One region of the Pseudomonas sp. GW704-F2 genome, then DNA from elsewhere that is predicted to be linked to it. Evidence: predicted binding sites of a transcription regulator. Region 1 holds the regulator's gene; each other region holds the start of a gene.
What was found. The regulator FliA, encoded in region 1, starts transcription of late flagellar genes. The targets are predictions, from matches to a motif close to CTAAAGTTTNNNNNNNNNNNGCCGNTAA.

Region 1 (5,040 bases):
CCGGGCCAGGTGTTCGGCACGCTGAACGGTATAACCGCCAAAGATCCGGCTTTTGGTCTGGAAGCGGTCTGGATCGAAGTCAGCCAGCGCAGCCAGGCGCAGTCCCTCGGCTACACCGTGGTGGACGCCAGCACCGTGGTCGCCACGCACCTCAACCAGATTCTGTACAAGCACTCCCACGAGCTGATCGGTCACGAAGAAGTCCAGCAACTAATGGGTTTGCTGGCCAAAGCCTCGCCCAAGCTCGCCGAAGAGCTGGTGCCGGGCGTGCTGTCGCTGTCGCAATTGCTCAAGGTGCTGCAGGCGCTGCTGGCCGAACAGGTGCCGGTGCGCGACATTCGCAGCATCGCCGAGGCCATCGCCAACAATGCCGCCAAGAGTCAAGATACTGCCGCGTTGGTGGCCGCCGTGCGCGTTGGATTATCCCGCGCTATCGTACAAAGCATTGTAGGGATTGAGTCTGAGCTGCCTGTGATCACCTTGGAGCCAAGGTTGGAACAAATATTGCTCAATAGTATTCAGAAGGCAGGACAGGGCCAGGAAGAGGGCGTTCTGCTGGAGCCAAGCATGGCTGAAAAACTGCAGCGTTCGTTGATCGAAGCAGCGCAGCGTCAGGAAATGCAGGGCCAGCCGGTGATTCTGCTGGTGGCAGGCCCGGTTCGGGCGATGTTGTCGCGGTTTGGACGCCTGGCAGTGCCGAATTTGCACGTTTTGGCTTATCAGGAAATCCCTGACAACAAGCAAGTGACTATCGTCGCGACAGTAGGGCCCAACGGCTGAGGTAGTGGGTTATGCAAGTAAAGCGTTTTTTCGCCGCCGATATGCGTCAGGCCATGAAACTGGTACGTGACGAGCTGGGCGCCGACGCTGCGATTATCGGTAACCGTCGTATTGCCGGCGGTGTCGAGCTGACGGCTGCCCTGGATTACACCCCTTCGGCGCTGGCCCCGCGTGTCCCGAACATGGAGCTTGAAGACGAGCTGCGCAAGACGGCCTCGCGCATTGTCTCGGCCCAGGCCGAACTGAGCATGCGCGGCGACAGCGATGCGACCACCAATCGCCAGTTGTTCGCCGGCCTGCCGCTGACCGCCGCCGAGCCGCTGGTCGAGCCGACGTTCATCGAACCGCCGCGTCCTGCCGCGCCTGCCCCGGCCGCTGCAGTCGACCAGCGTGTGTTCGACTCGATGCGCTTTGAGCTCAACGGCCTGCGCGAGCTGCTGGAAGTGCAGCTCGGTTCGCTGGCCTGGACCCAACTGCAAGGCAGCAAGCCGCAACAGGCCAACCTGTGGCGTCGCCTGCAACGCATCGGTCTGTCCGGCCCGTTGTCCCGCGACCTGCTGGCGCTGACCACCGAAATCGAAGAACCTCGCCAGGCCTGGCGCATGTTGCTGGCCCACCTGGCGCGGATGATCGTCACCCCGGAACTCGAACCCCTGGAAGAGGGCGGCGTGATCGCCATGGTCGGCCCTGCCGGCATGGGCAAGACCACCACGCTGGCCAAGCTGGCGGCGCGCTACGTGCTCAAGTACGGCGCCCAGAACATTGCGCTGGTAAGCATGGACAGCTACCGCATCGGTGCCCAGGAGCAACTCAAGACCCTGGGCCGCATCCTCAATGTGTCGGTGACCCACGTCGACCCGGGCCAGTCCCTGGCCAATGCCCTCGATCCGTTGTTGCGCAAGCGTGTGGTGCTGATCGATACCGCCGGCCTGCAAGCCAGCGATCCGGCGTTGCGCATGCAGCTGGAGAGCCTGGCCGGGCGTGGCATCAAGGCAAAAAATTACCTGGTGCTTGCAACCACCAGCCAAAAACAAGTTCTTACCGCTGCGTACCATAGCTACAAGCGCTGCGGCCTGGCCGGATGCATCCTCACCAAGCTCGACGAAACCGCGAGCCTGGGCGAGGTGCTGAGCCTGGCTATCAGTCATGAACTTCCGGTCGCCTACCTGACCGACGGGCCGCGGATTCCGGATGATTTGCATCTGCCGCGCCGTCATCAGTTGGTCAGCCGTGCCGTCAGCGTGCAAATGCAAGAAGAGCCTAGCGAGGAAGCGATGGCCGATATGTTCGCTGACCTTTACCACAACCCGGCAAAGCGGGTGGGTTGAGGCAGCATGAACACCATGAAATGTATCTACATCGATGGTCTGCAAGCGATTCACGCGGCCAAGCCATGTAGCCTGCGTCTAAGCAAGACAAGGTAAAGAATTAAAATGGGCAGCATGCATCCCGTACAGGTGATCGCGGTGACCGGCGGCAAAGGTGGCGTCGGGAAAACTAACGTGTCAGTGAATTTGTCCCTGGCCCTGGCAGAGCTTGGCCGTCGTGTCATGCTGCTGGATGCTGACCTTGGGTTGGCGAACGTTGACGTTTTGCTGGGGCTCACGCCCAAACACACCCTCGCCGATGTGATCGAGGGTCGTTGCGAGCTGCGCGATGTGCTGCTGCAGGGCCCTGGAGGCATCCGCATCGTGCCGGCCGCCTCGGGCACCCAGAGCATGGTCCACTTGAGCCCTGCGCAGCATGCCGGCCTGATCCAGGCGTTCAGCGATATCGGCGACAACCTCGACGTGCTGGTGATCGACACCGCCGCCGGGATTGGCGAGTCCGTGGTCAGCTTCGTGCGCGCCGCGCAAGAAGTCCTGCTGGTGGTCTGCGATGAACCCACCTCGATCACCGACGCCTACGCCCTGATCAAACTGCTCAATCGCGACTACGGCATGAACCGCTTCCGCGTGCTGGCCAACATGGCCCAGAGCCCGCAGGAAGGACGCAACCTGTTCGCCAAGTTGACCAAGGTCACTGATCGCTTTCTTGATGTCGCCTTACAATACGTCGGCGCAGTTCCCTATGACGAGTGTGTACGCAAGGCCGTGCAAAAGCAGCGTGCGGTCTACGAAGCGTTCCCTCGTTCGAAATGCGCGTTGGCGTTCAAGGCTATTGCTCAGAAGGTCGATACCTGGCCGTTGCCCGCCAACCCTCGGGGGCATCTGGAGTTTTTCGTCGAGCGATTGGTGCATCAGACGAGCGCAGGACCGGTGCTATGACAGCCAGCGGCTATAACCTTTACAAAAATTCGGCACGTGACCGCCAGGGCGAATTGATCGAGCGCTATGCGCCGCTGGTCAAGCGCATTGCCTATCACTTGCTGGCACGCCTGCCCGCCAGTGTCCAGGTCGAAGACTTGATCCAGGCCGGCATGATCGGCCTGCTCGAAGTGTCGACCAAATACGACGCGAGCAAGGGTGCGAGTTTCGAGACGTATGCGGGTATCCGTATCCGTGGCGCGATGCTCGATGAAGTGCGTAAAGGGGATTGGGCGCCGCGTTCGGTACACCGCAATACGCGCATGGTCAGTGACGCAATTCGTGCAATTGAAGCAAAAACCGGTCGCGACGCTAAAGATCACGAAGTTGCGGCCGAACTCCAATTGAGTCTCGACGATTATTACGGGATTTTGAACGATACCTTGGGCAGCCGCCTGTTCAGTTTCGACGACCTGTTGCAGGACGGCGAACACGAAGGGCTGCACGAGGACGGCGCGAGTGCTCATCTCGAACCGTCGCGCGACCTGGAAGATGAACGCTTTCAGGGGGCGCTGGCGGACGCGATTGCCAATCTGCCGGAGCGTGAGCGACTGGTGTTGGCGCTGTACTACGACGAAGAGCTGAACCTCAAGGAAATCGGTGAGGTCCTGGGGGTCAGCGAATCGCGTGTCAGCCAGCTGCACAGCCAGTGCGCAGCCCGCTTGCGGGGACGCCTGGGAGAGTGGCGCGCGCGCTGACAGGCAGTGTGGGGACACTGCAGACACTACCGCGAGGCCCTTGGTTTTCGCGGGTGAGTTTCGTGGTGCCCTGGGCAGTCCTTTTTGTGTAACGCCTGTTGATTGAAATGGCGCGTCCAGGTGCTGGACGCGTTTTAAGACTGCTTGGAGGTCGAATTGGACAAGAACATGAAAATCCTCATCGTTGATGACTTCTCAACGATGCGGCGGATCATAAAAAACCTGTTGCGTGACCTGGGGTTCACCAACACGGTCGAGGCGGATGACGGCCTTACGGCGATTCCGATCCTCAACAGCGGGAGCATCGACTTTCTGGTAACCGACTGGAACATGCCCGGCATGACCGGTATCGACTTGCTGCGCCATGTGCGCGCCGATGAAAAACTGCGCAGCCTTCCCGTGTTGATGGTGACCGCCGAAGCCAAGCGTGAGCAGATCATCGAAGCCGCCCAGGCCGGGGTCAACGGCTACGTGGTCAAGCCATTCACTGCATTGGCCTTGAAAGAGAAGATCGAAAAAATCTTCGAACGCATCCACGGCTAATGCCATCGCGGGGGAGCTATGGAGCATAAAGAAACGTCACAGGGGGACTTTGAGTCGACCCTGAAAAAGCATGCTCACCAGCTGGTCGAGAGCCTTGAAAAAGGCCATTTCGGCGACGCGGTGCAGTTAATCCATGAGCTTAACCAGACCCGTGACCGCGGCCTGTATCAGGAAGTGGGCAAGCTCACGCGCGAGCTGCACAGTGCGATCGTCAATTTTCAGATTGACCCGCACATGCCCCAGGCTGAAGAAATTTCGCAAATCACCGATGCCACTGAACGCCTGTCCTATGTGGTCAGGCTGACTGAAGCGGCGGCCAACCGCACCATGGACCTGGTGGAAAACGCCACGCCCCTGGTCAACGGCATGGCCAATGAAGCCCAGGCGCTCAGCGTTGACTGGGGCCGTTTCATGCGTCGGGAAGTGGGGGCTGAGGAGTTTCGTGAGTTGGCCCGTCGGGTCGAGGGTTTCCTGTCGCGCAGCGAACAGGACAACCACACGGTGTCCAGCAACCTCAATGACATTCTGCTCGCCCAGGATTACCAGGACCTCACCGGTCAGGTGATCAAGCGCGTGACCCAATTGGTCACCGAAGTGGAAAGCAACTTGCTCAAATTGGTGCTTATGGCAGGCCAAGTCGATCGTTTCGCCGGCATCGAACATGACCGCGAAGCGATCCTCTCGGAAAAAGATCCACAAAAACATCTCGCCAA
Region 2 (5,040 bases), on a different contig from region 1:
GCTGTACGCGTTTTTCAGCCTGTGCGCGCTGATCCTGGTGTGGCGTATCCGGCCTAAAGCGGTGACCAACCTGCATCAGGTCGACGATGCACCGCTGCAGCACGTGGCAATGCCTGACAGCATGTCCAGCTCGCCGCTGGTGGCGGCCCTCGATCCGCGGGTCGATGAGCAGATGGTGCAGGAGCAGATGCAGACGGCGGTTGTCGAGCCCGAGCCTGAAACCGACGCGGAATCACCGGCGGATGAGCCGCTCTTCGAAGGGCCGCCGGAACCACCGGGCCCGGATGAGCATCCCCACGGCCTGAGCAGGGCACGCCCCTGAATGCAAAAACGGGCAGATCCCCAAAGGGTCTGCCCGTTTTTTATTGCGATCTGAATGCTTAAAAATCGTCGTCTTTATCGAAACGTCGTGCTTCGCGTTGCAACTGGTACACAAAACGCTCGACCTGGCGCTGCACCAGGCCGCTCATGTTGTGGAAGCGCACGCCGGCGAAGGTGGTGTTGATCTTCTCTTCGAAGTGCAGGTAACGCAGTTCGACCGAGGTGGTCATGCTGCCAAAGGGCAGTGCGGCGATAAAACGGTCGTAGACCTGGCCCAACTGCAGGCGCTCGGAAATATCGCCTTCAAAGCGCAATTTGCAGCCGGTGGCGGAGATATCCAGCAGCTTACCGCTGACCGGCGCCTTGAGTTTCTCGCCGCCCAACTCGATATTCACCAATTGCGCGAGTTTCAGCGCGGCGCGGAACGCATTGCGGCGCTGATGGTAGACCACTTCGTCCGGCATGTTGCCGCTGTAGATACGGTGGCCGCCTTTTTCGCTGATGCTCAGGGTGCCGTTGCTTTCCCAGGCAACGCGCACGCCGTCGTGAAAGCCTTCGATGCGGAAGGGTTCGCCATTCTCAAGGTAGCGTTCGCCATCGCGGGGGATCATTTCGTCCAGGGCCAGGGTTTTGCTGTCCCGGTCGACGTCGACCAGGTAGCTTTGAAAGCGCTGGCTGCGTTCATGGAAGGTGATGATCAGCGGGTCATGGCTTTCTTGCAGCATGCGCAAGGTGCCAGCGATTTCCAGAGGCGTGGTGAACACCTTGGGTGGCTGCGGAGCTTCTTCCGCATTAAGGGCGTTGAACACGGTTCTTCCATCTCCTGACAAAATACGACTACACGCAAGAACCATCATTTTGCCAGTATGTCGCACGCCTTGGATAGGGCGCACGTTAAACCGACGTCAGGCTTGGCTGCGGGTGCTTGGCTTGACCAGGCGCGAGGTAGAGCCTTGGGCGTTATACAGGGCCGGAGGTTCGCCGCCATGGAGTATGCGCAACTGATTGGCGGTCGTGGCTTGCTGAAGCTGGATCGACTGACCGTTGAGCAGGTTGGCTTCCTGACACTGGGTGAGTAATTGATTGAGTTCTTTGCTTTGGGCCAGCAACCGATCGCCGACCGAGGAATGACTGGCCAACTGAGCGAGGCCGTCTTGATCTGCCGGTAGGCCGAGGCTGACGAGAATCTGGCTACGCTTCTTGCCGTGCTGTTCCAGCAGGACAATCAGCGACTGCTTGCGCGCCAGGATTTCTTCCAGCAGCGGCATATCCCGGCCATAGAGGGCCAAGGATTCTTCTTTGAGCAGCTCGAGCAATTGTTGCGTCGGCGCCAGATCATCAATGATCAGTTGAAGCAGATTTTCGTCGTGGTGCATGGCTGGCCTTGGGTTTTAAGCGTCCAAAAGCCTGGCGCAGGCCTTTGCCTAGCGCTCGGCTTCGAAGTTAAGCAGCTTGCTGGCTACACGGTTGCTGTCGACTTTATAGCTGCCATCGGCGATTGCCTGTTTCAATTCGGCCACACGGGCTTGATTGACGACGGGTTGATCGCGCAGCGAGTCAGTGACCTTCTGCAACTGTTGAGCCTCATTGCTCAGGTGTACGGATTCCCCGCTTTGGCTGGCGCCGGCCTGTTCCGCTTTGGCGGGCAGAGGCTGGGCCTTGGCGTCTACGCTGTCCTTGGTGCCGCTGGTGCGCGTAGTGCCTGGCAAAGCCGGGGCGTTATTCAAACGGCTGAAATCGATGACCATGATAAAAAACCTCTGGGTATTTGGACGCTTGCCATGGTTTCGGCCATACCCGGACAAACTTTAGGCGCGATTGACAATAAACCTGCATGCACGAACGTCAGGCGTACAGTGTAGGAAAAGCTGGCGTCCTATTCCAGTGATCTATAAAGCCACCTCGACTTGGCCCGGCGCGGTGACCCGTGCCTTGATGACGCGGTTGGAATTGAGGTTCTTGACCCGGATCTGTTCGCTCATGCCGCCGTTGGACAGCGCTTCGCCCGGCATTTTCACATTCAGCCCGCCGCTGCTGGCGGAAATGATGACCTGGTCGCCCTTGCGAATGACTTCTGCCTGTTCAAGATGGACCAGGGTGATGACCTGGTCGGCGACCATTGGTCGGGTCAATCGTTGCCCGACAGCCTGGTCCACTGACGTCAGGTAACCCTGGTTGATCAGGCTGATGTCCCGCTCGCGCAAGATGACATCCTCATAGCCGATGATTCCGCTGCGTTTGAGCGGCCGCGACACCACGACGACATCGCGGAACAGTTTGACCTGGGCGGGCACGAACACGGTCCAGGGCGAGGTCCCTTCACAGCGCACCTTGACCGTCACGCGACCAATGGGCTGGGCCGGGCTTTCCAGGCTGGCTGTCAATTCCTTGTCGCACATCGGCATGCGCAGGCGCGGATCCAATTGGTTGACCTGGATTTCATAGCGTCCTGGCGTCTGGGTGGTTGCCAGATAATCTTCTACAGTGAATTCAAGAAAGCCTTGGGTGACGCCGATAAGTAGATCAGGCAAGGTGACGTCGGCGGCGCGGGCAGTGATGCCTGCGCCCACGGCAAACAACGCCATCCAGGCGCAGAGCAATCTGCGATACCGTGAGTGGCGGGTGCGTCGGGAAACTGTCGTTTTCATATCCATAGCCAATAAAAAGCAAAGCTCGTGCCGTTTAGTGTTGGGTGCGCGTCGTACCCCCAAAGGTTTTAGCGTAGGAGTCTGGGCATGGCAGGTGTAATGGATTCAGTAAACCAGCGTACACAGCTGGTAGGGCAGAATCGCCTGGAGTTGTTGCTTTTTCGCCTGGACGGCAAGCAGCTCTATGGCATCAATGTGTTCAAAGTGCGGGAAGTGCTGCAGTGTCCCAAGCTGACGATCATGCCCAAGTCGAGCCCGGTGGTGTGTGGCGTAGCCAACATCCGTGGCGCGACCATCCCGATTCTCGACCTGGCATTGGCCACGAGTTCGGCCGGCCTGCAAGACCGCGAGAACCCGTTTGTGATCATTACCGAATACAACACCAAGACCCAGGGTTTCCTGGTGCGCTCGGTGGAACGTATCGTCAACATGAACTGGGAAGAGATCCATCCGCCGCCCAAGGGCACCGGTCGCGATCACTACCTCACGGCGGTGACGCGAGTAGACAACCAGTTGGTCGAAATCATCGACGTGGAGAAAATCCTCGCCGAAGTCGCACCGACTTCCGAAGCGATTTCGGTTGGCGTCGTCGATGCCGAAACGGCGCACAAGGCGGTTTCGCTGCGGGTGCTGACGGTGGACGACTCCTCGGTGGCGCGCAAACAGGTGACCCGTTGCCTGCAAACCATCGGCGTTGAGGTGGTGGCGCTCAACGATGGCCGCCAGGCGCTGGATTACCTGCGCAAACTGGTGGATGAAGGCAAGAAGCCGGAAGAAGAATTCTTGATGATGATTTCCGACATCGAGATGCCGGAAATGGACGGCTATACCCTCACGGCTGAAATACGCAACGATCCACGCATGCAAAAATTGCATATCATCCTGCATACTTCGTTGTCGGGCGTATTCAATCAGGCGATGGTCAAGAAGGTTGGTGCTGACGACTTCCTGGCTAAGTTCCGCCCTGATGACCTGGCATCCCGGGTAGTCGACCGGATCAAGGCAGCAGATCACGGCTAGGGGAATTTCCCTGGCGGTCACACGATTTAAGAGGCGGTATCATTGTCTACGGGTAATTTGGATTTCGAACAGTTCCGGGTCTTCCTGGAAAAAGCCTGTGGCATATTGCTCGGTGAAAACAAGCAGTATCTGGTATCCAGCCGTCTCAACAAACTGATGGAACAGCAGGGCATCAAGTCCCTCGGTGAGTTGGTCCAGCGGATTCAGAGCCAGCCGCGCAGCGGGCTCAAGGAAATGGTGGTCGATGCCATGACCACCAACGAAACCCTATGGTTTCGCGACACCTACCCCTTTGAGGTACTCAAGAGCAAAGTGCTGCCCGAGGCGATCAAGGCCAGCCCGGGTCAGCGTTTGCGGATCTGGTCGGCAGCCTGTTCCTCGGGGCAGGAACCGTACTCGATTTCGATGGCGATCGACGAGTTCGAACGGACGAACATGGGCCAGTTGAAGGCCGGCGCGCAAATTGTCGCCACCGATCTGTCGGGCACCATGCTCACTAACTGCAAGACCGGCGAGTACGACAGCCTGGCCTTGGGCCGCGGTTTGTCCCCGGAACGCCTGCAGCGTTACTTCGACCCGAAAGGGGCGGGGCGCTGGGCGGTCAAGGCGCCGATCAAGAACCGGGTGGAGTTTCGCTCGTTCAACCTGCTCGACAGCTACGCCAGCCTGGGCAAGTTCGACATGGTGTTCTGCCGTAACGTGCTGATCTACTTCTCGGCCGAAGTGAAGAAAGACATCCTGCTGCGCATCCACGGCACGCTCAAGCGTGGGGGGTATCTGTTCCTCGGTGCATCCGAGGCGCTGAACGGCCTGCCGGATCATTTCCAGATGGTGCAGTGCAGTCCTGGGATCATTTACCAGGCCAAGTAAGTCGCACGCAGTCAAGGTGTGGGAGGGGGCTTGCCCCCGATAGCGGTGTGTCAGTCTCAGTATCTATGACTGAACCACCGCTATCGGGGGCAATCCCCCTCCCACATTTGTTTTGCGGCAAGGTAAAAGCGGCAACTCCCGATTGCCGCTTTACTGGCGCTACGCGGAAGCCGCTTGCCGC
Region 3 (5,040 bases), on a different contig from region 1:
AATACCCCAACTACTCCAGGAGAGTTGGCCAAACGCTTACTGCGCGGTTGAATGGGCATGGTCCATACGCGTATTTGAGGGATATTCTAACGCGCCTGCCGACGCAGCGGGCGAGTGAGATTGAAGAACTGCCACCGCACAAGTGGGTATCCGCTTAACCGCGCGAAAGTATCTTAGTCACAGAAAGGCCCTGAGCAAATGAACCGCCGAGAGCTGTTTTTCTGCTTCGCCAACGGTAAGAGGTCTTTCACAGTACTCTCGACTTAGAAAAACAATTGCGTCGTTACAGTCAGGATTGTCGGAATAACCGGGGTGTTTTGATATCTCTGCGAGCAAGTCTTCCGAGACTGGAACGACATGAAAATGTGCGCTGAAGTCAGGAGAAAATCCCAATTTGTAGAACATTACTTTGTAAGGGGAATACACCTTTGCCAGCAGACGCTCCGAGGTTTTCATCACCAAACCGAGAGATGACATGGCTTCGTCGCTCAAATCGCTGAGATCTGAAGCCGTCTCTTCAGATGAAATTATCAAATACCCGTCGTAACGTGAATCTCGCCGATGAGTCACTATCCAGTGAGTGTTGCTGAAAACTCTTAGCTCGTCCATGTAGCTCCAGTTAAACGACGTATTTATGTTGACGGTACAACCTACATTTCTTGCCCAACGATATGCAACCAATTGTCGCACGGCCCAAAGTCGTCTGGTCAAGACGGGTTTGCCATACGTTTACATTGCTGCGACGTTGGTTGATCCCGTTATCATAGGATTACTTCACGAAAGCAGATCCAGCTATGCCACGGTCGTCATTCGCCATCCGAGTTTTGTTCGCCTGTTGCCTTTTGGTCGCAACCACCAATCACATTCGAGCAGATTTTCAGCATGGGTTGCTCTGGGACTACGGATACGGGGCCAGCGCCTATTGGGCTAGCCGTATTTTCTGGGGGGCGCTTACGTTTTTTGACCCGCTGGCGGCACTGCTCCTTTTCATAAAACCAAGGGTGGGCATCATCCTTACAGCAGCAATCATTCTGGCTGACGTCGCCCATAACACCTATTACGTCGCATTGAACCAGCAGTGGCTGGAGCCGTTCTACCTGTCCCAGGTGGCGTTTCTTGTCGCGGTCTTTCTACTCTCGCCTATCGCCTGGAACTTCACCCGTCGTTGCGTAGCACTAATCAACACGATTCGATTGTGAAGTGTTCCAATGAGGGGCAGCGTCGCTCAGTATGATCAGGATGTTCAATGCGCAGGGGCTCCTATGCAGCGTGTCATGATTATTGGCCAACCAGGGTCAGGAAAAAGTACGCTGGCTCGGGCGATGGGCAAGCACACAGGTCTTCCGGTCATCCATATCGACACGATCCATTGGCAACCGGGATGGGTTGAGCGAAACACTGATGAGAAGACTCGCCTTTGTCACGAGGCCGAGGCTCGCGATCAGTGGATTTTTGAAGGTGGCCATTCGGCCACCTGGGATAACCGTATTGCCAGAGCCGACCTCTTAATATGGATTGATCGGTCGCCGGTACTTCGGTTTTGGCGTGTGTTTCTTAGAACTTTGACCCAGCGTGGTAGCACTCGCCCCGACCTTCCAGAGGATTGCCCAGAGCAGCTAAAGAACCTTCTAGCGCTTTTCAACTTCATGTGGACTACCCGTAAATCGGCGCGTGCCAAGATGAGGCAGCTTGCGACAACGGCGCCCTCAACATGTCACGTCGTCTGTCTGCGATCCAACCGTCAAACCAGGCAATTTCTATCGAGTATTCGGGACGTGCGTTGCGGACGGTCGTCGTGAAAAGTCCAGGTTCCGACAAAGCCGCTGCGTGCACGCCCTTAGCCGGCGTGTGTCTTACGCCAAGGATCAAGTCCGAAAGCCTCCCACCAGCCCGCTCAGCTCCGCAGCCAAGCGTGACAGCGCATGGCTCGCTGCGTTGGTCTGTAAGGCGCCCGCCGCGGATTGCGCCGACAGGTCGCGGATCGCCAACAGGTTGCTGTCGACCTCACGCGCAACCTGGGCCTGTTCTTCGGCGGCACTGGCAATCACCAGGTTGCGCTCGTTGATCTGGCCGATGGCCGCGAAGATATCCTCCAGCACCACCCCCGACGCCTGCGTGATTTCCAGCGTGCCTTGCGCCCGCGCCGTGCTGCTGCGCATCGAATCCACCGCGTGTTCGGCAGTGCTCTGCACGCTGGCAATCATCTGTTCGATCTCGCGGGTCGATTCCTGGGTGCGGTAGGCGAGGGTGCGGACCTCGTCGGCCACGACAGCAAACCCCCGACCGGCTTCACCGGCCCGGGCTGCTTCGATCGCCGCGTTGAGGGCCAGCAGGTTGGTCTGCTCCGAGACGGCCCGGATCACGTCGAGCACCTTGCCGATGTTGCGCACTTCATTGGCGAGGTGCTGGATACGCTCGGCGCTGCCGTGAATTTCGGCGGTCATCGATTGCGTACCGCTGATGTTTTCGCGTACCTGCTGACGGCTTTTTTCCGACAGCGTATTGGAGGCGGTGGCCGCTTGCGAAGTCGACACCGCGTTGCGCGCCACTTCTTCGACCGCACTGGTCATCTGGTTCACCGCGGTCGCGGCCTGTTCCAGCTGCATGTCCTGCTGCTGGAGGCCACGGTTGCTTTCTTCGGTGACGGCGTTGAGTTCTTCAGCGGCTGAGGCCAACTGCGTGGCTGAGTCAGCGATCTGGATCAGTGTTTCACGCTGGCTGGCCTGCATGCGTTGCAGTTCAAGGAACAATTCGCCAATTTCGTTGCGGCCAGGCGAGACGACTTCGCGGGTCAGATCGCCCCCCGCAATGCGCTTGAAGTGCTCGCCGGCCGCGCGCAATGGGCGCAGGACGGTGCCCGAGATGAATACCCAGCAGACGACAGCGAGTGCCAGGGTCAGCAGGATCAAGGCAATGGCCAGGGTTTGCGAAGTCTGCAGCCGCGCAGCCGCCTCCGTGTTGATCTCCTGGGCACGGGCATCCAACGCGCCGACCAGCTTCACGCGAATCTCCTGAAGCTTGGTCATGCTGTTGCCGGCATCGATGTTGACTTGAAAATACTCTTCGGCGGAGCGCGCGCGCGTGGCGGCGCGTTGTCCGACGATGGCCGTGCCGTATACGGCGAACGCACGCTTGAGATCTTCGGCGAGGGCCTTCAACTGCGGGTCACGCAAGTCTGTGGTCGAGGCATTGACCTTGGCGATGGCGTCACTCCAGATCGCCTCACTGCGCACCAGCCGGGCTTCCGCGTCGTCGAAACGCCCGCCGACGGTCTCGATGAACGCCGAGGACACGTTGGCGCTGGTACGGATTGCCAGCAGCAACGCGTTGTTGATCCCGTCGATTTGTCGCGAGGTACGCCCCAACTCGTCAATGTGCTCGTGACTGCGTACCGCCGACCGCCAGCCGTTCAGGGTCGAGAACAACAGTGCAATAACGAACAGCAGCAGCACCCCGATCATCCCGGTGCGAATTTTCAGATGGGCAAACATGGGCATACTCCGCAGACCACTTAAGTAATAGTGATCGTGCTATCCGCATTCACGCAGTGAACTTGAACGGCAGAAGTGGGAACCTGTTCGATTATCGAACCCTGAATTCAATGGCTCAGGTACATGGGCTGAATGGGGCGCGCACCGGGTTCAATCGAGCAGGCGACTGACCTCACGCAGACGCGCGTCGTTCAGGTTCCCCGTCGACGCCAGCAGGTTGAGCTGCGCGAGCAGAATCGCGTAGCGTTGCTGGGCCAAACGTTGCTGGGTGTCCGTGACTTTCTGCTGTGCGTCCAGCACCTCCGTGTTGATGCGCGCACCGGCCTCGAAGCCGTGGGTCACCGACGTGAGGTTGACCTGGCTGGATTTCAGCGCCTGCTTGAGCGCCTGGTATTGGCTCATGCCGCTGGTCACTTGCAGGTAGGCCTGGCGGGCCATCAGCCCGGCGCTGCGGCGCGCATCTTCGAGTTCATCCAGGGCTTTGCTCTGCAACGCATGGGCTTCGCGCACGCGGCTGCTGGTACGGCCGCCGCCATACAGTGGCACGCTCAGTTTGACCCCGACCACCGTCTGGTTATAAGGATTCTCCGGCAGGGTGACGTCGTACACATCGCCGCCGACCGAGGCAAAACGGCCATGGGCGGCGATCAGGTCAAGCGTCGGCAAGTGGCCGGCTTGTTCCTTGTCGATGTCCATTTCGGCCAGGCGCTGGGCAATCTGCGCCCGCTGCACGGCGAGGTTGCCTTGTTGCGCGGTGGTGGCCCAGGCGCCGATCGCGGCGGGCACCGGAGCGCTGAATTGTGGCTCCTTGCCCGACCATGGGCGCGCCTGGGCGGCGGTCAATTGGGTGAGCGCTTCGGTGGTGATATCCAGCGCGCCGCGTGCGGCGATTTGCTCGGCGAAGGCCTGGTCGTATTTGGCCTGAACCTGTTCGAGCGCGTTGTGGGTGCTGGCGCCGTCGGCCAACAAACGCCGAGTGCGGTCCTGGCTCTCCTGCAGGGTTTGCAACTGTTGCGTGCGGGTGTTCAGCAGTTCCTGGTTAAGCAGTACGTCGAAGTAGGCGCGGGCGACACGCAGCATCAGGTCCTGGCGCGCCTGTTCGGTCTGCACCTCGCTGGCGCTGATCATCAGTTTGCTTTGGTCGTGGGCAACCACACTCTGCCAGCGCAACAGCGGTTGGGTGAGAACCACGGCATAGGCGTTGGTGTTATTGCGGTTGCGATGGTAGTCGGACGAATCCTCGGCATCGACCCACGCCGCGCCGCCGGTGACCGACAGGTCCGGTAACAGGTTGGCACGGCTTTGCGGTTCTTTTTCCGCGGTGGCCAATTGTTGCGCCTGCGCGGCGGCGAACTTCATGTCGTGGGTCAGCGCCTTCTGGTACAGCTGGTACAAGTCTTCCGCCGCCGCATTGGCCGGGCAGCAGGCGAGGCTGAGGCCGCACAGGAAAGTGAGCAGTGTGATCGGGTCGAGATGCAGCCCTGGAATACGCAAGGGGATGTGCTCCACTGGAGAAGTTATCGGCTGAGGGTGCTTCTGCGCATCATCA
Region 4 (5,040 bases), on a different contig from region 1:
CCTCGGTGGACAGCGGGAGCGGGTCTGCCAGCCACGCCAGCAGGCCGCCGTCGAGGTAGTGGTATTTCGTGTGGCCGATCACGTCGAGCAGCCAGATGAAACGTCCGGCCCAGCCACCGCCTTCGTCGTCGTAGACCACGTAGGTCGCGTCCGGGGTGTGGCCCAGCTCGCCGAACAGTTTTTCCAGGTCTGCCTTGTTCGGCAGCAGGCCGGGGGCTGGCGGCTGGCCCAGTTGGGTGCGCTTGGGGTCAACGAAATGCGCGCCGGGGATATGCCCTTCGGCGTAGCGGGCGGCGCTGGTGAGGTCCACCAGAATCAGTTGGTCGGCATCAAGGCGGCCAAGCAGGTCGCTGGGTTCGATCACCAGCGGCAAGCCAGAGAAGTCAGGCATGTGAGGTCTCCTGGGCACAAATGTTGGCGATAAAAGAGGGCGATTGTAGCGCAAGCATCAGCCGGTGCGGTTGGTAAAGCTGTGCAGGGCTTTCTCGATGCATTGAGCGGTTTTGCCAAAGGCCTGCACGGTGGTTTCCGAGAACGGCCCGCCGCCCTGGTCGGCGATCATCAGCATGACCACCCGGCCGTTGCAGCTCAGTGAGCGCAACAGCAGGTGTTCACCGTTGAACAGGCGACGCAGGATCGGCGGCAACAGGGCGGCAAATTGCGCGTGATTGTCGGGCGTGAGGCGCACCTGGGCGGATTTTTCCAGCATGCGTTGCAGCAGCGTGCTGTTGACCACGTCCAGGCTCAAGTTGGCGGCGTCCTTCGGCAGGCCGGCGGCCTGGTGGACGCGCAGGGTGCTCAGGGCGCGATCGGCCATGAACAGCAAGACGCGCTGCATGCCGCTGGCCTCCAGGGCATCCTTGGCGCAGGTGGTCAGGTGCATGGCGTTGGCGAAGCGGCTTGGCTCCACCAGCAGTTCGGTGCAACGGCTGCGCCAGACGGCCAGGGCCTCGGCGGTTGGCGGCGGTGCGGGCAGCAGGCCGCGATGGATTTTCTGTACATTCCACGGCCAGATCAGCGACAGCGCCGGGTGCCAGAGGTCGGGCATCAGGGTTGCGCGAGCGCTGATCACCGCTTGCTGGTGAACCTGTTGCTGCACCTCGCTCAACGGCTGTTGCAGGTACAGCGCGGTGAGGTATTGCCAGCGCTCGGTATGCGGGCAGGTCCAGGATTCCTGGGCCGACATCGCCAGGCCGTTGGCCAGCAACACCGTATTGGCCGGCTGGTTCAGCCAGCGCCGCAAACTGGGTTCGGCATCCAGCAGTTGTTGCTGGCGCAGTGGGTCGTCTTCCCGGGCGATGCGCAATGCCTTGACCAGCAAGCGTTGCTCGGTCAGCAGCAGGTGATAGCCCTGGGATACCCAGATCGGCAGGTGCCAGGTTTCGGTCAGGCCAAGGCACAGGTCGAGCAGGCGCACGCCGAACAATTCTTGTTCGACCTGACGCGCCGATTGGCCTTTGTGGATTACCCGCAGTTCCCATTCGTCCAGGAGCTTGGGGTAGGCCACAGCCATCGGCCACAACGGCGCCAGGAACAGCAGGCTGCCCCAATGAATGTCTTGCCACAACCGCGCCAGGCGGCTGGCGAACAAGCCGCTGGCTTGCTGCGACGCGTGGCGGCTGACCAGCACCAGTTGGCGAAAGGCGACGGGGATTTCATTCATCGGCACCGACGGCAGCCGTTCCAGCAGGTCCTCGGCGCGTTTGAGGCCGAGACGGTTAAGCGCCACCTCAAGGTTTTCTGCCGGTTCCGCCATGCTGCCATGGGTGTGGCTGTTGGCCTCGCGCATTACGCTGAGTACCAGCGACGGGCTGTTCTGCATCAGCTCGGCAATATCTCGCAAAGAACTGCGGCTATCGCGGATGGCTTTGCACACGCGCTCGTGGCTGGCCTGGGGAACGGGCAACCGGACTTCGTCCAGGCACTTGATCCAAGCGGCGAGAGAGATGGGTCTTACAGATGGGGCTGTCTTTTCATTGGCCATGATTGGGGCGCGATCATCACTTACTTCAACACGCCCTGAACGGGCCGAACTGGCTTTTCGCCTTGACGGCCTATAGTCTGGCGCAGTTTTGCCGATAAGTAGAACAAGAGTTTTTCAGTTACCCCAAATATGTCCATGAACCCGACGGCGCAAGTACAAAACCCCTATGGCTAAAATAATCGGCATCATCGTCGTCTTTGCAAGTGTGCTCGGTGGCTATGTCCTGTCTCACGGCAAGATTGCAGCGTTGATCCAGCCCTTCGAAGTGATGATTATTGGCGGCGCGGCATTCGGCGCATTCTTGCAGGCCAACCCCGGCTACATGACCATGCACGTGATCAAGAAGTCGCTGGGCATGTTCAGCTCGCGCTTCTCCCACACCTTCTACATGGAAGTGCTGGGCCTGGTTTATGAGATCCTCAACAAGAGTCGCCGTGAAGGCATGATGGCCATCGAAGCGGACATCGAAGACGCTGCAGCGAGCCCGATTTTCGCCAAGTACCCGGCAGTGCTCAAAGACGAGCGCATGACCGCCTACATCTGCGATTACCTGCGCATCATGTCCTCCGGCAACATGGCTCCCCACGAGCTGGAAGGCCTGTTCGACATGGAACTGTTCAGCCTCAAGGAAGAGCTGGAGCACCCGTCCCACGCCGTCACCGGTATTGCCGACGGCATGCCCGGCTTCGGTATCGTTGCGGCGGTACTCGGTATCGTGGTGACCATGGCCTCCCTCGGCGAGGGCGACCAGGCGGCCATCGGCATGCACGTAGGTGCGGCGCTGGTGGGTACGTTCTTCGGTATTCTCGCGGCCTACGGTTTCTTCGGTCCGCTCGCCACCTCCCTGGCCCACGATGCCAAGGAAGAAGTCAATCTGTATGAAGCGATCAAGGCCAGCCTGGTGGCTTCGGCCTCCGGCATGCCGCCTTCGCTGGCGGTGGAATTCGGTCGCAAGGTGCTGTACCCGAAACATCGCCCGAGCTTTGCCGAGTTGGAACAAGCGGTTCGCGGTCGCTAAGCCATGGAAAACAACCAGCCGATAATCATCAAGCGCGTCAAGCGCTTCGCTGCGGGGCACCATGGTGGCGCCTGGAAAATCGCCTTCGCCGACTTTGCAACGGCGATGATGGCGTTCTTCCTGGTGCTGTGGCTGATGTCCACCGCGACCCCCGAGCAGAAGATCGCCATCGCCGGTTACTTCAAAGACCCGATCGGCTTCTCGGAAAGCGGCACACCCTTCGTGATCGACCTGGGCGGTTCGCCGCAGTTGGCGCCGGAGCGCACCATCAACCCTGAGGTCAAGACCGAGGCGCCGCAGGAAAAAATTCCGATCGAGCGCGACACCGTCGAGAGCCTGGCCGAACAGGTCGAGCAGGAACGCCTCGAATTGTTGCTGAAGGAATTGCAGACCAAGGTCGAAGAAAACCCGCAGTTGCTGAAATTCAAGGATCAGATTTCCTTCGAAATCACGCCGGATGGCTTGCGCATCCAGATCACCGACGCCGCCAACCGGCCGATGTTCGACTCTGGCAGTGCGCGGTTGAAGCCGTACTTTGAAGACATCCTGCTGGCCATGGCCGACACCATCAAGGCGGTGCCGAACAAGATCAGCATCAGCGGCCACACCGATGCCAAGCCGTATTCGGGGCAGGGCGACTTCGGCAACTGGGAGCTTTCGGCCAACCGCGCCAACGCCGCCCGACGTGCGCTGGTGGCTGGCAGCTACCCGGACTCGCAGGTGGCGCGGGTGGTGGGTTTCGCTTCGTCGCAGCTGTTTGATTCGAAGGACCCATTCAACCCGATCAACCGTCGGATCGATATCGTCGTGCTGACCAAAAAGGCCCAGCGCGCGATTGAAGGTGATCAGCCGCCACCGCCACAGCCCCCAGATACGGGCACGCAGGGCGCAGCACCGGCCGACCCGAACGCGATCCCGCCGGGGCAGGAGCCGTTGCCGGCGCATGAGTTGCGGCAGAAGCTGAACCTGTTCGAGGGTGGCGGGATGAAAGACCCTACGGTGCCGGGTACGGGATCGTAAGCTGTATACGACAAGGCCGCGATAAACGCGGCCTTGTCGTATGTGCTGTTTAGTAACTGCTCTCGGGCAAACTCGCAATAATCGACCGATAGCTGTTCATCCGTTGCTGCTGCACGCGGCCATCTTCCAACGCCTTGAGCAGGGCACAACCGGGTTCGCGGTCGTGTTTGCAGTCGCGGAAGCGGCAGGTGCCGATCAGGTCGTTGAACTCGATGAAACCGGCTTCCACGTCGCTGCGGCTGACATGGCCGAGGCCGAATTCACGAATGCCTGGGGAGTCGATCAGCTCACCGCCGCCGGGGAAGTGGAACAACCGCGCGGTGGTGGTGGTGTGGGTGCCCTGGCCGGACAGCTCCGACAGCGGGCCGACACGGGTGTCGACTTCCGGCAGCAGGCTGTTGACCAGCGAGGACTTGCCCACGCCAGACTGGCCGACGAACACGCTGATGCGCCCGTCCAACTGGTGTTGCAGCTGTTCCATGCCATTGCCGTGATGAGCCGACACTTCCAGCACCGGGTAACCCAGGGTGCGGTAGACCGCCAGCAACGCGTTGAGCGCCGGGGCGTTCTGTTCGTCGATCAGGTCGAACTTGTTCAGCAACAACAGCGGGCGAATGCCGGCATGCTCGGCGGCGACCAGGTAACGGTCGATCAGGTTGGCATGGGGCTCGGGCAGCGGTGCGAAGACGATGACGATCATGTCGACGTTGGCCGCCACCGGCTTCAACTGGCCGCGGCTGTCGGGACGGCGCAGTTCGGTGGTGCGGGGCAGTTGCGCGACGATCACGCCGATGCCTTGGTTGCCGGCACGCCACACCACTCGGTCGCCGGTCACCAGCGCCGGCAGGTTGGCGCGCAGGTGGCAGCGGAAGACCTGGCCGGCGAGTTCGCCTTCGAGCGCCTCGACCTCGACCTGCACACCAAAGTGCGCGATCACCAGGCCCGTTTGTTCGGGGCCCAGGTCGCCGCCCTCGAGCGCTTCCACGGCGGAGGATTCACGTTTGGCGGCGCGTGCGGC

Region 2: flgM (flagellar biosynthesis anti-sigma factor FlgM) is a predicted target of FliA. The motif match lies at 2,106-2,133, and genes of this name have one in related genera.
Region 3: AC07W0_RS21685 (methyl-accepting chemotaxis protein) is a predicted target of FliA. The motif match lies at 3,531-3,558, and genes of this name have one in related genera.
Region 4: motA (flagellar motor stator protein MotA) is a predicted target of FliA. The motif match lies at 2,055-2,082, and genes of this name have one in related genera.

Annotation. Positions count from the first base shown of each region.
Region 1 is NZ_JBWKXO010000063.1:3,162-8,201, forward strand. Features, by position in the region: gene flhA (flagellar biosynthesis protein FlhA) at 1-780, shown strand, start outside; gene flhF (flagellar biosynthesis GTPase FlhF) at 792-2,108, shown strand; gene fleN (flagellar synthesis regulator FleN) at 2,214-3,047, shown strand; gene fliA (RNA polymerase sigma factor FliA) at 3,044-3,784, shown strand; gene AC07W0_RS29090 (chemotaxis response regulator CheY) at 3,953-4,327, shown strand; gene AC07W0_RS29095 (protein phosphatase CheZ) at 4,346-5,040, shown strand, end outside.
Region 2 is NZ_JBWKXO010000044.1:3,306-8,345, reverse strand. Features, by position in the region: gene AC07W0_RS26115 (MFS transporter) at 1-322, shown strand, start outside; gene AC07W0_RS26110 (flagellar brake protein) at 381-1,130, opposite strand; gene AC07W0_RS26105 (flagella synthesis protein FlgN) at 1,227-1,697, opposite strand; gene flgM (flagellar biosynthesis anti-sigma factor FlgM) at 1,746-2,069, opposite strand; gene flgA (flagellar basal body P-ring formation chaperone FlgA) at 2,211-2,975, opposite strand; gene AC07W0_RS26090 (chemotaxis protein CheV) at 3,057-3,989, shown strand; gene cheR (protein-glutamate O-methyltransferase CheR) at 4,032-4,859, shown strand.
Region 3 is NZ_JBWKXO010000028.1:49,424-54,463, reverse strand. Features, by position in the region: partial or broken gene AC07W0_RS21705 (transposase domain-containing protein) at 39-158, shown strand; gene AC07W0_RS21700 (HIT family protein) at 178-609, opposite strand; gene AC07W0_RS21695 (hypothetical protein) at 795-1,199, shown strand; gene AC07W0_RS21690 (AAA family ATPase) at 1,263-1,799, shown strand; gene AC07W0_RS21685 (methyl-accepting chemotaxis protein) at 1,866-3,491, opposite strand; gene AC07W0_RS21680 (TolC family outer membrane protein) at 3,642-4,985, opposite strand; gene AC07W0_RS21675 (DHA2 family efflux MFS transporter permease subunit) at 5,009-5,040, opposite strand, start outside.
Region 4 is NZ_JBWKXO010000005.1:34,258-39,297, reverse strand. Features, by position in the region: gene rhdA (thiosulfate sulfurtransferase) at 1-391, opposite strand, end outside; gene AC07W0_RS05875 (HDOD domain-containing protein) at 449-1,984, opposite strand; gene motA (flagellar motor stator protein MotA) at 2,151-3,002, shown strand; gene motB (flagellar motor protein MotB) at 3,006-4,022, shown strand; gene rsgA (small ribosomal subunit biogenesis GTPase RsgA) at 4,072-5,040, opposite strand, start outside.